DNA from 2 places in the Pseudarthrobacter arbutini genome. Region 1 is predicted to be linked to the other one. Evidence: predicted binding sites of a transcription regulator. Region 1 holds the regulator's gene; the other holds the start of a gene.
What was found. The regulator Rex, encoded in region 1, represses fermentation and respiration genes when NADH is low (regulators of the CRP and FNR family bind a similar motif). The targets are predictions, from matches to a motif close to CTTGTGAANNNNTTCACAAG.
Positions count from the first base shown of each region.

Region 1 (7,097 bases):
ACAGTGAAGTACCGCAGCCCCAGCAGCCCCAGCAGCCCGGCGCCGAGCAGCCCGGCGCTCAGCCGCCCGTCACTCAGCCGCCCGTCACCCAGCCGCCCGTCACCCAGCCGCCTGTCAGCAACGTTCCCCCTGCCGGCAGTGTTCCTCCCGCGGGCTACCAGCCGCCACCCGCCTACCCGCAGCCGGGCCAGGCGTATGGCCAGCCGGGCCAGGCGTATGGCCAACCGGGCCAGCCGGGCGGGTTCCGCTTTGAGATGCCAACCGACGGCCCCCGCAACTTCAACGACGTTATGCCCAAGGCCGGGTTCTCCGGCATGTTCAGCGTGACCGGGCTGTCCACCGAGCTCAAGGTCTCGTACTGGATCTGGCTCATCGGCGGCATGCTGGGTGTGTTGGGCGGCCTCTTCGGAGTGCTTGTCACTCTTGCATTGTTCACCGTGGCGCCCGGATTGGCTGCGGTGATCCTCCTTCTGGTCCTGGTGGCACTGGCCCTGGCCGCCGCCCAGATTGTCCTGGTCCTGAAGATGAAGGAAGGCAAGGAATGGGCCCGCCTTGCGCTCACCATCGTGGCCGGCGTTTCGCTGGTTCTCGCCGTGCTCGGCGGCAGCGTGGGCGGCGGCGGCATGGGCCAGGGCATCGGCAACAACTGGCTGGGCTTCCTCATCAGCGCCGCGGCAACGGTGCTCATGTGGCTGCCGAACTCGCAGGCCTGGTTCAACTCCGTCAAGGGCCGCGCGTAGACCGGATCCAGTAGAAACACAGTCTTGCGCGACCCCCGCTGAGTTCTGTGGGAATACCTCTCCGGAATGATCCCCCGCGGCACCCGCCGGGGGTACGGTGGGAAGTAAGCCGTACTGGGGGCAGGCCAGTTGGACTGCACCCAGCCGCCGAACTGACATCCGACCTGCAAAGGACCGCTCATGAGCACGCCTGTCCCGCCTCCCGTCCCAAACGAGCCCGAGCCGGGCAACCAGCCGCCAGCGCCCCGATACGGCGAGAACAGCCCGCAGTTCGGGCAGCCCACACCGCCGGCGCCACAGTACGGGCAAAACGCCCCGCAGTACGGCCAGCAGTACGGCCAGCAGACTCCCCCGGCACCCCAGTACGGGCAGAACGCCCCGCAGTACGGCCAGAACAACCCGCCGCAGTTCGGCCAGCCCACGCCTCCGCCTTATGGCCAGCAGCCGTACGGGCAGTCCCCCTACGCGCAGTACCCGTCCGAACAGCCGCAGGCCACGGGATCCAACGGGGTTCCCCAGCTGGTCAACATCTCGTTCTGGCTGCTGATTGGCGCGGGTGTTGTGTATGTCATCAGCCTGCTGATGGGCATTGGCATGCTCGATGACCCGGCGATGCGCCGCGCCTTCGAAGACGCCATGCGCAGCGGTGGCGCTACCGGCACGGAGTTTGCCTTCGACGATTTCAAGGGTGTCCTCGCCGGGTCGCTCGTGGTCTTCGCCATCATCGGCGCTGGGTTGTACGCGCTGGTGGCGTTCTTCGTCCGTAAGGGCAAGAACTGGGCCCGCATCCTCGGTACCGTTTTCGCGGCACTGTCCATTTTCGGCCTCTTCGGACCACCGAGCCTCGGAACCGTGGGGACGCTGGCCGGGATCGCAGCGATCGTGCTGCTCTACCTGCCGGCCGCGGCACCTTACTTCCGCAAGCAGCAGCCGTTCGCTAACCCGTACGGCGCCCCGGGCACCACGCCTGGCAACCCCTACGGGCAGTAGTACCAACGAGCCGCATCCACACCCTAACGGGCGTGGGCCCCATCAGCCGCCGACGAACTAGGCGGTCTGGTCCGGGGTCTGCGCCCGTTGTGCGTGATAGGCGAGGATCTGCAGTTCGGTGGCCATATCCACCTTGCGGAGGTTGACGCCCTCGGGGACCTGCAGCATAACGGGGGCGAAGCTCAGGATGCTGTGGACACCCGCCGCCACCACGCGGTCGCACACGGCCTGCGCCACGTGGGCCGGAAGTGCCAGGACCACCATGTTGGCGCCCGTCCGCTGCAACACGGCCTCCATGTCCGCAGCGTCGCTGACGCGCAGCCAGCCCACCTCATTGCCCACCACCATCTGGTCGGCGTCGAAAATTGCCACGACGTCAAACCCGCGGGACTCGAAGCCGCCGTAACGGGCCAGGGCCTTGCCGAGGTTACCCGCGCCAACAATGGCGACCTTCCAGTCGTGGGTCAGCCCCAGGGCCGCGGAGATGTGACGGCTCAGGTACTGCACTTCGTAACCCACTCCGCGCGTGCCGTAGGAACCCACATAGGAAAGGTCCTTGCGCAGGGTTGACGAGCTCACGCCTGACGCTTCCGCCAGCGATTCCGAAGATACCCGTTCGACGCCGTCGGACAGCAGCGTGTTAAGGGCGCGCAGGTAGATGGTCAGCCGGGCCACTGCTGCGGGCGGTATTTGCTTGGTGGACTCGGCGCCGTGGACGGGCTGTGTACTGTGGCCAGCCTCTGTACCTTGGACAGCATGGGGAGATGAATCCAGTGAAGTCACTATCCCCTCCATCCCATCGCGTCGTGACTCCACTCTAGAGCCCCGCCGCTGGTGCCAACAAAGCCGGTGTCATTCTGCGAGGCCGCTTACCGATTGGGCCATGGCGCGTTTGAGGACGCGCTCCAGCCGGGCTTCGTCGATCTTCCAGAAATCGCGTTGGATTCCATCCACCAGGACTACGGGGATTTCCTCCGCGTACCGCTCACGCAGTTCCGGCATCTCGTCCACCTGCTGTTCCGTCCACCCAAGTCCCAGCAAGGCAGTAACGCGTCCGACGGCGTCGCGCGCCCCTGCACACAGGTGACAGTCTGCTTTGGTGATGAGGACTACCTCGGGTTTTGCCATGCATTAACCGTATCGCCCTTCAGGGCAGAGGACAGTGGCCGACGGCGGGGCGTACGGCGACGCGGGTATCCGGGCGAGCGCTGGCACTCGCACTAGCACTCGCGCTGGCATTGAAATCTTGGTCACCGAGTATTGACTAGACTCGTGGACATGCCCGAGGAGAAGTACGTCGCTGTGGTGACCCAGCCGGATGCGTTGATGCAGACCGGCGAAGCCGCCTTCTTCGACGTCGATAACACCCTCATGAAGGGCGCCAGCCTCTTCCATGTTGCCCGCAAGATGCACCAACGCGGCGCCTTCACCCTGACGCAGGCTGCGGGGTTCGCGTGGAAGCAGTTCAAATTTGTGGCGCGCGGCGAGAACATGGACGATGTCCACGCTGTCCGCGACTCCGCCCTCACCCTCGCCGAGGGCATCACCGTGGAAGACGTCAAGGCCCTGGGCGAAGAGGTCTACGACGAAATGATCGCGTCCAGGATCTGGCCCGGCGCCAAGGCACTGGCGCAGCAGCACCTGCGCGTGGGCCGGCGGGTCTGGCTGGTTACCGCAACCCCCATCGAGGTTGCCGCGGTCATTTCCACCAGGCTCGGCCTGACCGGAGCCTTGGGCACCGTGGGCGAGGTTGCCGACGGCATGTACACCGGCCGGCTTGTGGGCGACATCCTGCACGGTTCCGCCAAGGCAGTGGCAGTGCAGGCCCTGGCCCACGCCGAAGACCTGGACCTCAAGCGGTGCTGGGCTTACAGCGACTCATACAATGACATCCCGCTGCTGACCCTGGTGGGGCACCCGGTAGCCATCAACCCCGATGCCAGGCTCCGCCGCCACGCGCGGGACAACAACTGGCCGGTCTACGACTTCCGTTCCGGCCGCCGCGCCGCAACCGTGGGCCTCAAGGCAGCAACGGCCGGCGGCGTAATTTACGGACTTTGGAAAGGCTTCGCCCGCATCCGCGGCCCGCGCATTTAGGAACCCGACCCGCCAGCTGCTGCGTCTCGCGTAGGAGCGCATCGCGGCCGAACGCGGGACGAAGGTCGCCCAGCGACCGTAGGAGCGCCTTTCGGCTGTGTCTAAGAGCCTGTTCCTAAACCTGTTTGCCCAAGCGTTTGCTGGTGATTCTGATCATTGTCCAGCGGACCATGGCTTCGTGGTGGGCCGATCGCGTCGACAATGGCCCGGCGGCAGTGGGCCTCGGGTCGTCCGCCGGCGCCGTTGATGAAGGCCGGGTCCGGCAGTAGCGGATCGATCACCCTCCACTGCGCGTTCGTGGTGTCGGTCGGATACCGGCGTGCACGCGGTGCCGGGCACGAGTGGAAGGGAGCGAAGCGGCAACACCGGGCCGCAGCCTCAATAGCGCTTTCATCCTGGGTACGGCAAACTAACACGAAGGAACTCCCGTGAACCGGCGATGTAGACAATCACCGGATTAACAGGAGTTCCGCCTCATTAAAAGCCGCCACGCCGCACTACCGTTCGTCTCCGGGCGCCACAGGTTTGGGAAAAGGCTCTTAGCGGGGGCGGAAATCCGCATCTGCTGACGGTCCGCCCATCAGGAGCAGCCGTAGACGCCCTCGTTTGTTTGACCCGGATGGAAACGGAGGCAGAGGCACCGGCCGCGTAGATCTCCCCGGCACACGATCCGTGGTTCATCGTCCATGATCAGGGGTTGAAAAACTCGTGAATAGATGCAGAACCGTTTCATTATCGTCGCCGAATCTTGCTTGTTTGCCGTCGTCTGGGAGCACAAACTGAACGCATCACACCGCACCGCGAACGGGAGCGGGGGGTGCCATCCCACTACATGGCAATGAGGCCATCACGTCCAGTGGACGTCTTCACTCGCAATCCCTTGAGCAATCAGGATGTAAAAATGAGCATCAACTTCCGGGCACCGTGGGGACGGCTGCCCAAGCATTCCGGACCCGGAAACGGGATCCCCGCCCGCGGGACCATGTCCCAAACGCTGCCGAATGCAGCGCGACCAAAGCGCCGGCGCATCATGGCGAAGGTACCCGCCCTACTGGCGGTCCTGGCGCTGACCGCAGGACTGGGACTCGTTGTGCCCGGCACCGCCTCGGCGGCCCCCTTCTGCGGAATCACCTGGGGTTCGCTGGCCAAGTCGACCGCCACGCTGGCGTTGGGTCCAAGCCAGGATCCGATCACCAATATCCGCTCCGGGCGCCACGCCTGCTTCGACCGCCTGGTGGTGGACGTCAACGGCGAGGTCCCCAGATACACCGTGCGCTATGTCAGGGCCGTGACACAGGACGGGTCCGGCTTCACCCTTCCGCTGCGGGGCGGCGCGTTCATCGATGTGACAGTCATGGCACCGGCCCATGACCAGAACTACAACCCGACCTACACCCCGGCGAACCGGGACGAAGCGGTGAACGTTGCCGGCTTCCAGACCTTCCGCCAGGTGGCATTCGCAGGCACCTTCGAGGCGGTGACGGAGATCGGGCTAGGGGTCCGCGCACGGCTGCCGTTCCGGGTATTCACGCTGGCCGGCCCGGGCAACGGGTCTCGGCTGGTGATCGATGTAGCACACCGCTGGTGACGCCTGGGACCAGCCAGCCAGGGTGCTGAAGAACGACGGCGGCGCCCGGGCTCCGCATGAAGGCGATGCCGTTAGGGCGCGCACCAGGCAGTAGTTCTAAGGGTGGGGCTTGCGGGATCCGCAGCCCCCACTTTCCTGGGTGACCATAGGGGCGGCTACTCCCTTTGACCAAGGAACTGAGACGCCGACGTCATGCAGGATGATCTTTGCAGTCAAAGCTTCGTTTCCAGCCAGCGACTCTGCCTATGAACGTGAACCGATCGCATCCGCACCTGGGCGGTGACCCCGAAAGCAATTCAGTCCTCGGTCTGTCGGCCGGTGAAGCCAGGACCTGGCGCGATATGCCCGCCAGGCGCCGGAGGTAAGCCTTCTCCGCGAGGAAGTCGATGAGCTCGTGGACTCCGTCAGCAGCGACGACCACGCCGGCATCGGATGGCCGTGGACCACCTCACGGCTCTGGGCCACCGCAGAATCGTCCTTGTCGGCGGCGGAACAGCCGTGCGAACTGCGGTCCCTACGGACGTCTCTGTCCTGGGCTACGACGACAGCCAGTTCACCCGGCTCAGCTACGTGCAGCTGTCATCCATCAGCCAGGACGCGCCGCTGCTTGCCCCTGCTGCTGTGGACCGCACGGAACCCAATCGCCAGCCCATGTCGTCAGCACGCCTCACCTGGTAGTCCATAAAACCCACAGCCCCGCCCCGATCCCCGCAAGCTGCCGAAATGCCCGCCAGGCCGCTAGGCGCAGCACCCGGTGAGGGTTCGGCCTAGGCTAAGAGCCTGCCCCTACAGAGTTTAGGAACAGGCTCTAAGCGACGGCGAGACACAGCAGGTGGCGACCACGCAGACAAAAAAATGCCCGCTGCCGTGAAGGCAACGGGCATTTCACGCTTGTCGAAGTATCTCTACTTCTTATTGCGGCGCTGGTGACGGGTCTTACGAAGCAACTTGCGGTGCTTCTTCTTGGCCATACGCTTGCGACGCTTCTTAATAACTGAACCCACGAAAGTTCCTCACAAACTAGATGCAGTACCTGTCTGATGGAAATGGTCCGTGGACAGAGCTACAGACTGAAACAACTGACAGATTCTTACAATGACGTAAAACGTTCCTTAACAGGGTACCGCTTCTTGGCGATGCCCACTGACCGCAGGTAATGCTCAGGCGGTTTCGGAGTGCCCGTCCACCACAGCACCCTTGAGGTACTGCTCGACGGCACTCTCCGGCACCCGGTACGACCGGCCGAAACGCACCGCAGGCATTTCGCCTGAGTGGACCAGCCGATAGACGGTCATTTTGGAGACGCGCATGACCTCGGCCACTTCGGCCACGGTCAGGAACTTCGCGTTCGAGAAGTTCTGTTCTGCGGACATTTCCCTATTCCTTTGCTGATGGATGACGACAGTACCCCAGCTTTGATTCATATGCGGTGTGCCGATGCTGAGCCATCCACCAACCATGTGTTAGATACTCTAGAGGTTCATGGGGCTGTAGTGAAAGTCATCCGGGCAATCATTAAGCGGTCCGGCGCTTCCGGGCGGACGCCGCGAGCTGGTCGAGGACCGAAACGGAGACGTCCCAATCCATGCACGCGTCCGTGACACTCTGCCCGTAGACCAGTTCCGCCCGACCCGCCGCATGCTCGCTGACATCCAGGTTCTGGGCACCGCCCACCAGGAAGC
Region 1 covers NZ_JBTNDQ010000006.1:213,351-220,447, forward strand. Annotated here, with positions in the region: gene ACX80V_RS09120 (hypothetical protein) at 1-740, shown strand, start outside; gene ACX80V_RS09125 (hypothetical protein) at 921-1,730, shown strand; gene ACX80V_RS09130 (redox-sensing transcriptional repressor Rex) at 1,788-2,513, opposite strand; gene ACX80V_RS09135 (glutaredoxin family protein) at 2,583-2,858, opposite strand; gene ACX80V_RS09140 (HAD family hydrolase) at 3,009-3,827, shown strand; gene ACX80V_RS09145 (hypothetical protein) at 3,971-4,096, shown strand; gene ACX80V_RS09150 (AMIN-like domain-containing (lipo)protein) at 4,858-5,415, shown strand; gene ACX80V_RS09155 (substrate-binding domain-containing protein) at 5,854-6,093, shown strand; gene ACX80V_RS09160 (30S ribosomal protein bS22) at 6,321-6,419, opposite strand; gene ACX80V_RS09165 (helix-turn-helix domain-containing protein) at 6,576-6,788, opposite strand; gene ACX80V_RS09170 (3-deoxy-7-phosphoheptulonate synthase) at 6,931-7,097, opposite strand, start outside.

Region 2 (7,097 bases), on a different contig from region 1:
TTCAGTCCACTGTTTGTCGGCGCCAAGCTGGAAATAGTTGGACAACGCCGAGATGCCGTTCTCGTAGGGGTTGAACCCCTCCACCATCAGCCTGCCCTGACCAATGTAGGCATACACGTCGCGGCTGAAGAGCGGGACGGTGAACATCAACGGCAGGCCCCATGCTGCGATGGCCTGCAGCGTTGCCTTTCGCGCCGCCGGCCCCCATACGCGGACCCGCTGGCCGAGCCTCAGCCAGGAGCGGACCAGGAGCATGCCGCCTACCGCAACCAGCACGATGGCCAGGGCAACGCCGATGGCCTCCGTCCGCATCCAGATAAAGATCGGTACGCGGCGGAGTTCGGAAACGGGAGCCAGCCAGCCGACGCCGAGGGATCCGAACACCATAAGGACCGAGCCGACAAGACCGGCAAGGATGGGGGACCTGGCGTTATCCACTTCTGCCGCACCGGGCTCCGGGATCACGCTGGCCGCCATCTCCCCCGTTGCAGGCACAGGCGCCGTCATCTCAGGATCGTCCAATCTCTTTACACTCGGCGCTTCAGTCCGGCGGGCGGCGGTGGCCGCCCGGGCCGCGCAGACACAGCACAGCGGCAAAATCCTCGCCCCCATGTACCCGAAATCCTAGCATCGGACGGTTGCGCCGGAGCTAAACGGTAGGCTGGTCCGGTGCCTATATCTAACGAACGCATCGTCTGGATCGACTGCGAAATGACCGGCCTGGACATCAAGAACGACGCCCTGATCGAGGTGGCGGCGCTGGTGACGGACTCAGAGCTCAACATTCTCGGCGACGGTGTGGACGTGGTGATCAAGCCTGAGGATGCTGCCCTCGCCCAGATGAACGACTTCGTGAGGGACATGCACACCCGGTCCGGGCTGCTCAAGGAACTGCCTCACGGCAAGACCATGGCCGAGGCCGAAGCCGCCGTGATGGAATACATCGAAAAGTGGGTGCCGGACCCGCGCAAGGCACCGCTGGGCGGCAACTCCGTAGGGACCGACCGCGTCTTCCTATCCCGCGACATGCCGGCCGTTGTGGAGCACCTGCATTACCGCGTGATCGACGTGAGCACCATTAAGGAACTCTCCCGCCGCTGGTTCGCCCGGGCTTACTTCCAGTCCCCCGCCAAGAAGGGCGGCCACCGCGCCCTGGGTGACATCCAGGATTCCATCGACGAGCTCCGCTACTACCGCGAGGCGGTTTTCGTTCCGGCTCCGGGGCCTGACAGCGCCACGGCCCGCGAAGTCGCCCAGCGCATCACTGCCTCGCCGGGCACAGCACGTATTCCGAAAGAGTAATCTGCGCCACGTTTGGCGGAAATTTTCGCAAAAACCCCAAAAGTGGCGCAAGCACCCTCAAACAGCAGGTAAGCTATTTGAGTTGCCTTTCCAGAGCACCGGACTACCGGGAAATCTGTAGGGCACATGGTGGGCTTAGCTCAGTTGGCAGAGCGCCTGGTTGTGGTCCAGGAGGTCGCGGGTTCAACCCCCGTAGCTCACCCTCATAGGGCGGCAGTAAAAGCCGTCCATTTGGAGGCCGTACCGGATATCCGGTACGGCCTCCATTTTTTTGCATAACCGCCGGCGCCACGCCGCACGCACGAAGGGCCGCCTGACATGACAGTTCTGCCAATCACCGTCTGGGGTGAACCGGTGCTGCACCGCCGCGCCGCCGAGGTGGAGGTTTTCGACGACGAACTGCGCACCCTGATCGCGGACATGTTTGAAACCAACGACGCCGCCAACGGCGTGGGCCTGGCGGCGCCGCAGGTTGGTGTGGGCAAAAGAATCTTTGTGTACAAGTACACCAACGACGACGGCGCTCCGCCCATCGGCGTCCTGGTAAACCCGGTACTGACCCTGTCCAAGATCTCTGGCGCACTGCCGGACCCCGAGGAAGAGGAAGAGGGCTGCCTCTCCTTCCCCGGCGGCGCATACCCGCTCAAGCGTGCGGAGTGGGCGCGGGTGGAAGGATTTGACGGCCATGGGCAGCCTGTGGAGTTCGAAGCGACCGGATGGTTCGCACGGGTCATCCAGCACGAATACGACCACCTCGACGGAAAGCTCTACGTCAACCGGCTGATGGACCGCTATGCACGGAAGGCCATGAAACTGGCCAAGAAGAGCGGCTGGGGTGTGCCCGGCCTGACCTGGATGCCCGGCGTGGATCCGGACCCGTTCGGCCACTGAGCCGACGCATTACCTCGCGGTAATGGTTGGCTGGTCCGGGCAGGAGTCCAGGACGCGCTTCATCGCATCCTTCTCCGGCTGCGTGACCCACAGTCCATAGGACGCCTTCACCGAGATCTGGCGGGCCACGTAATGGCAGCGGATGTTCTTGTTCTTCGGCAGCCAGGTGGCGGCGTCGCTTGCGCTCTTCTGCTGATTTTCAGGACCGTCCGCGGCGATGAGGTTTATCGGATCGTTGGCCAGGCTCTGGCGCTGCTGCGGGGTCAGCCCCTGTGCGCCTTTCTGCCACGCGTCACTGAGCGCCACGACGTGATCGATCTGGATTTCCTTGCTGCTTTCAGGGCCACGCCGGAACTCCATGGCTTTCCCCGTGTACGGCTCATGGATGGACCCTGACACTACCTTGCATTTGGAACCCTCCGTAAAGCCCACAGCGGTGAGGTCCCTGCGGAGGATGTCATTGCGGGTGTCGCAGCCGTTCCGGTCCACGTCCAGCCAGGCCTGCCCGAAGGCTTCCCGCTGGTAATTGTCTTTGGGAGCCCGTCCCTTGACGGAAAGCCGCTCGAGGGCGGCCAGGGCACTCCCCTGCGGTACAGCATGCACCGGGATCACGGGCTTCATCCAGGTCCCGTCGAAAACAGGCGCCTCGCGGGGCCCGGCGATTGCCGGTTCTGCCGCAGCGAACTGGCCCGCGGTGAAAAACCACCCCGCGGAGCCCACTGCGGACAAGGCCAGCACCGCCAGCAGAGCCCAGGCCTGCCTCGAGCGGCGGCGGGCACGGCGGTAGGCACGCCAGCTGACGGTCATGGGCAACCGGCTCTTCCGGAAATGTAATGCACCAGAAGAGCCTAGGCCACCCCACTGACACCCAGGCGGTTATCCACAATGGGGAGGACGAGTGGCCAGGGTAGTCCGCCTACTGCTAAGGCCGGCTACTGCTCCCGGGCTACGCGGCGCAGGTCTTCTTCGGCAACCTGGAGGAGCCCTTCGAGCTGGCGCACCCGGGCGTCGCCGACGTCGCCGGAAGCCCGGGACGCACGGGCCTGCTCCAGGAGCCTGATGGCTTCTTTGTGGTTGGCCTTGGCGACGTCGAGGGCGTGTTCAAGGGTGGTCTCGTGGAGAGTCTCGTTATCCATGCCACCAGTGTGGTCCCGATTCCCGGCTGATTCCAGCGAATCAGCCGGGAATGTCGGGCAGCCAGCCCGGCAGACGGCCTAGACGGCGATTGCGGCCAAGGCAGCAGCGGCTTCCTTGGCGGGGAAGGACGGCGGGTTGACGCCGGCCATCTCTTCCATGACCCGGACTACCTGGCAGCTGTAGCCGAACTCGTTGTCGTACCAGACATAGAGGATGACGTTCTTATCATTGGCGATCGTGGCGAGACCGTCCACGATGCCGGCACGGCGCGAGCCGACGAAGTCCGTGGAAACAACCTCCGGCGAATCGATGTAATCAATCTGCTTGCGCAGGTCCGAATGCAGGGACATCTGGCGCAGGTAATCGTTCACCTCATCCTTGGTGGTGCCGTTCTCAAGGCTCAGGTTCAGGATCGCCAGCGAGACGTCCGGCGTGGGGACCCGGATGGAACTTCCCGTGAGCTTGCCCAGCAGTTCGGGCAGGGCCTTCGCCACAGCGGTGGCCGCTCCGGTTTCCGTGATGACCATGTTCAGCGCGGCGGAGCGGCCCCGGCGGTCGCCCTTGTGGAAGTTATCGATCAGGTTCTGGTCGTTGGTGAAGGAGTGGACCGTCTCCACGTGGCCGTGGATCACACCGAACTTGTCGTTGATGGCCTTCAGGACCGGGGTGATGGCGTTCGTGGTGCAGGACGCTGCGGACACAATCTGGTCCGTGTCCTCGATGCTGCCGTGGTTGATGCCGTGCACAATGTTCTTCAGCGCACCCTTGCCCGGAGCGGTGAGGAGCACACGGGCAACGCCCTTGCTCTGCAGGTGCTGCGACAGGCCCTCAGCGTCGCGCCAGCGGCCCGTGTTGTCCACCACCAGGGCGTCGTGGATGCCGTAGGCCGTGTAGTCGATCGTGGCGGGGTTCTCCGAGTAGATGACCTGGACCTGGACACCGTTCGCGGTGATGGTGTTGGCATCCTCGTCCACACGGATGGTTCCCTCGAAGGAGCCGTGGACCGAGTCGCGGCGCAGAAGGCTGGCGCGCTTGGTGAGGTCCTTGTCCGAGCCGCGGCGCACCACGATGGCGCGCAGGCGCAGGCCGTGCCCGCCGCCTGCCTTTTCGATGAGGAGGCGCGCCAGCAGGCGGCCGATCCGGCCAAAGCCGTACAGCACAACGTCGGTGCTGGTGCGGTCATCGCCGCCGCGCTTGCCCACTACCTCGGCAAGTTCGGCGCGGAGGAACTCTTCCAAGGTGGCGCCGTCGCCTTCTGCCTTGAACTTCTCCGCCAGGCGGGCCACGTCGATGGCCGCCGCACCAAGCTCCAGCTGAGCCAGGATGTTCAGCAGCGGTGCGGTCTCTTCGAGCAGGAGCTCGGTGTTGCTCATGCGGCGGGCGAAACGGTGCGCCTTGAGGATGTTCATGGTGGACTTGTTGATCAGGCTGCGGCCGTGAATGCTGGTCACCACGTTGTTCTCGCGGTACAGCCGGCCAATCACCGGAATCATGGCCTCGGCGAGAGCCTCCCGGCCCATCCACGTATCAAGACAAGAATCTGACGTCTGGCTCACAGAACTACCTTCCTCGGTTCAGCCGCATACGTCGTCGTACGCGGTTGGCGGCCACCTGATGTTGTCCAGGGGCTCTGGCACCGGCAGGATGCGGTCCATCCCGGGTGCCGTGGAGAAGCGTAAAGAAAAGCCACCGGCTGCGAACGCAGACCCGGCGGCAGAACTTCTACGTTCGCTCTCTATTCTAGGCTGGAGCGACACCGCGGACCGCCGCAACCGGCGTGAAATCACTCACATGCGGGGCGGGTCGGTGCCCGGCGGGTGGTGTTGGATGGGTTGACCGATACGCCGGGTTCTGTGCTCCCGTGCCGTTACCAGCGCGGGAGTAGCGGCCATCCATCTACGGACGCCGTTACCGACGCCCTCCAGCGGCCTACCCGGACACTCGGGCGGGCAGCCCTCAAACGTGTCCTGTCTGGCCTTGCTCCGGGTGGGGTTTACCTAGCCTTCCCGGTCACCCGGGAAGCTGGTGGTCTCTTACACCACCGTTTCACCCTTACCTGCTGAGCCTCCGTTGCCGGAAGACGCAGGCGGTCTGTTCTCTGTGGCACTGGCCTGCGGGTTACCCCGAGTGGGCGTTACCCACCACCCTGCCCTGCGGAGCCCGGACGTTCCTCGAGCCACTTGCGTGACGCGCGGCCGCCTGGTCAACCCATCCGCAGCCAGTCTACCGCCGGAAGGAGGCCCCTCCGTCGCCGGTAGGATCGTACGGTGCTGATTCTGCTTCCCCCCTCCGAAGGCAAGACCCCCGCAGTCCGCGGGTCCGCCGTCGACTGGCCGTCACTGAGTTTTCCTGAACTCAACACCTACCGGGCCAAGGTCCTGGAAGCGCTGGGGACGGTGAGTGCACATGAGGATGCCCTCGCGCTGCTCGGCGTCGGCGCATCACTGCAGGACGACGTCGAACGCAACACCCGGCTCCACGCCGAACCGGCGGCCCCTGCGCACCAGATCTATTCGGGCGTTCTGTACGACGCCCTCGGCTACAGAACGCTGACCCCGGCGCAGCGCCGGAAGGCCGATGTTTCGGTGCTGGTGATCTCGGCCCTGTGGGGTGCCATCCGCTTCGCCGACAGTGTGCCCGCCTACCGGCTGTCGATGGGAACGGCACTGCCCGACGTCGGCCGCCTCGCCTCGTTCTGGAAGCCGCAGCTTTCGGAAGCCCTCGCGGAGTCCGTGTCCGGGCATCTGCTCGTGGACTGCCGCTCCAGCACGTATGCCGTGGCATGGGCACCGCCGCCGGATCAGACGGTGGCAGTCAGCGTATTCACCGAGGTCAACGGTGTACGCAAGGTGGTCAGCCACTTCGCCAAGCACACGCGCGGCGAGCTGGCACGGCACCTGCTGGCCCGCCGCGGCAACGCCCCCCAGACCCCGGTACAGCTGCTGAAGGCCGCGCGCGAGAAATGGGACGCGGAGTTGGTTGACGGTTCAGCGCGGAAACCGCACGCGCTGAACATCATCCTTCCCAACTAGGTAGCACTAACTGTCGTTTTGAACGTTCAAAACGACAGCTAGCGCTACTTTCAGGGGCTGCTAGGCAGTTGGGGCGGGGGTGTTCCACTCGGCGGAGCGCACCAGTATGGCACCCGAATCCGGGCAGAACACAATGTCGTCTTCGGCGGCGGCCTTGATTTCTGCGAGGTCTCCGGGGCTCAGCTTCATGCCGGAGGCTTCAGAAGTCCCGTGGAACAACCGTGCGGCGCCCACTCCCCGCTTTCCCAGCGTCTTTTCGTAGACAGCCAGCATCCCGGCGTCGAGCTTTTCAGCGAATTCGGCACGCTTGCCGCTGACAACGGTCGCTTCAGCGGCCACTTCGGCCAGGGCCTCATCGAGTTCGGCCCGGATGCCGCCGAAAGAGCCTTGGACGTTGTCCACGATGAGCTGCTGGGCCGCCTGCCGCTCGCGGAGCGAGTCCAGGCGTTCCAAGACTTCCAGCTCCACATCCTCAAGGTCGGAGCGGCGCCTGTTCAGTGACGCGATGTCCTTCTGCAGGGCCACAAGGTCCTTTGACAGCCCCGTTCCGCTGTTGAGCCGGGCTTCGTCGCGTTCGATGCGGGAGGCGACCTGTTCGACGTCGGCCTCTGCACGCTTCAGCTCTGCTTCGGCGTCATGGACAGCCATCTTGGCGGAGCCGAGTTCACCGTTGGCGACGGACAGGGCAGATTGCAGGTCCTCGATCCGGGGATCGGTTTCCAGGGCCCGGCGGCG
Region 2 covers NZ_JBTNDQ010000019.1:75,049-82,145, forward strand. Annotated here, with positions in the region: gene mptB (polyprenol phosphomannose-dependent alpha 1,6 mannosyltransferase MptB) at 1-507, opposite strand, end outside; gene orn (oligoribonuclease) at 670-1,302, shown strand; tRNA gene ACX80V_RS19195 (tRNA-His) at 1,432-1,504, shown strand; gene def (peptide deformylase) at 1,621-2,193, shown strand; gene ACX80V_RS19205 (HNH endonuclease family protein) at 2,203-3,000, opposite strand; gene ACX80V_RS19210 (hypothetical protein) at 3,126-3,329, opposite strand; gene ACX80V_RS19215 (glyceraldehyde-3-phosphate dehydrogenase) at 3,408-4,886, opposite strand; RNA gene rnpB (RNase P RNA component class A) at 5,155-5,541, opposite strand; gene ACX80V_RS19225 (YaaA family protein) at 5,598-6,362, shown strand; gene ACX80V_RS19230 (zinc ribbon domain-containing protein) at 6,423-7,097, opposite strand, start outside.
Region 2: the regulator Rex is predicted to act here: its motif matches at 5,105-5,124, upstream of ACX80V_RS19215 (glyceraldehyde-3-phosphate dehydrogenase).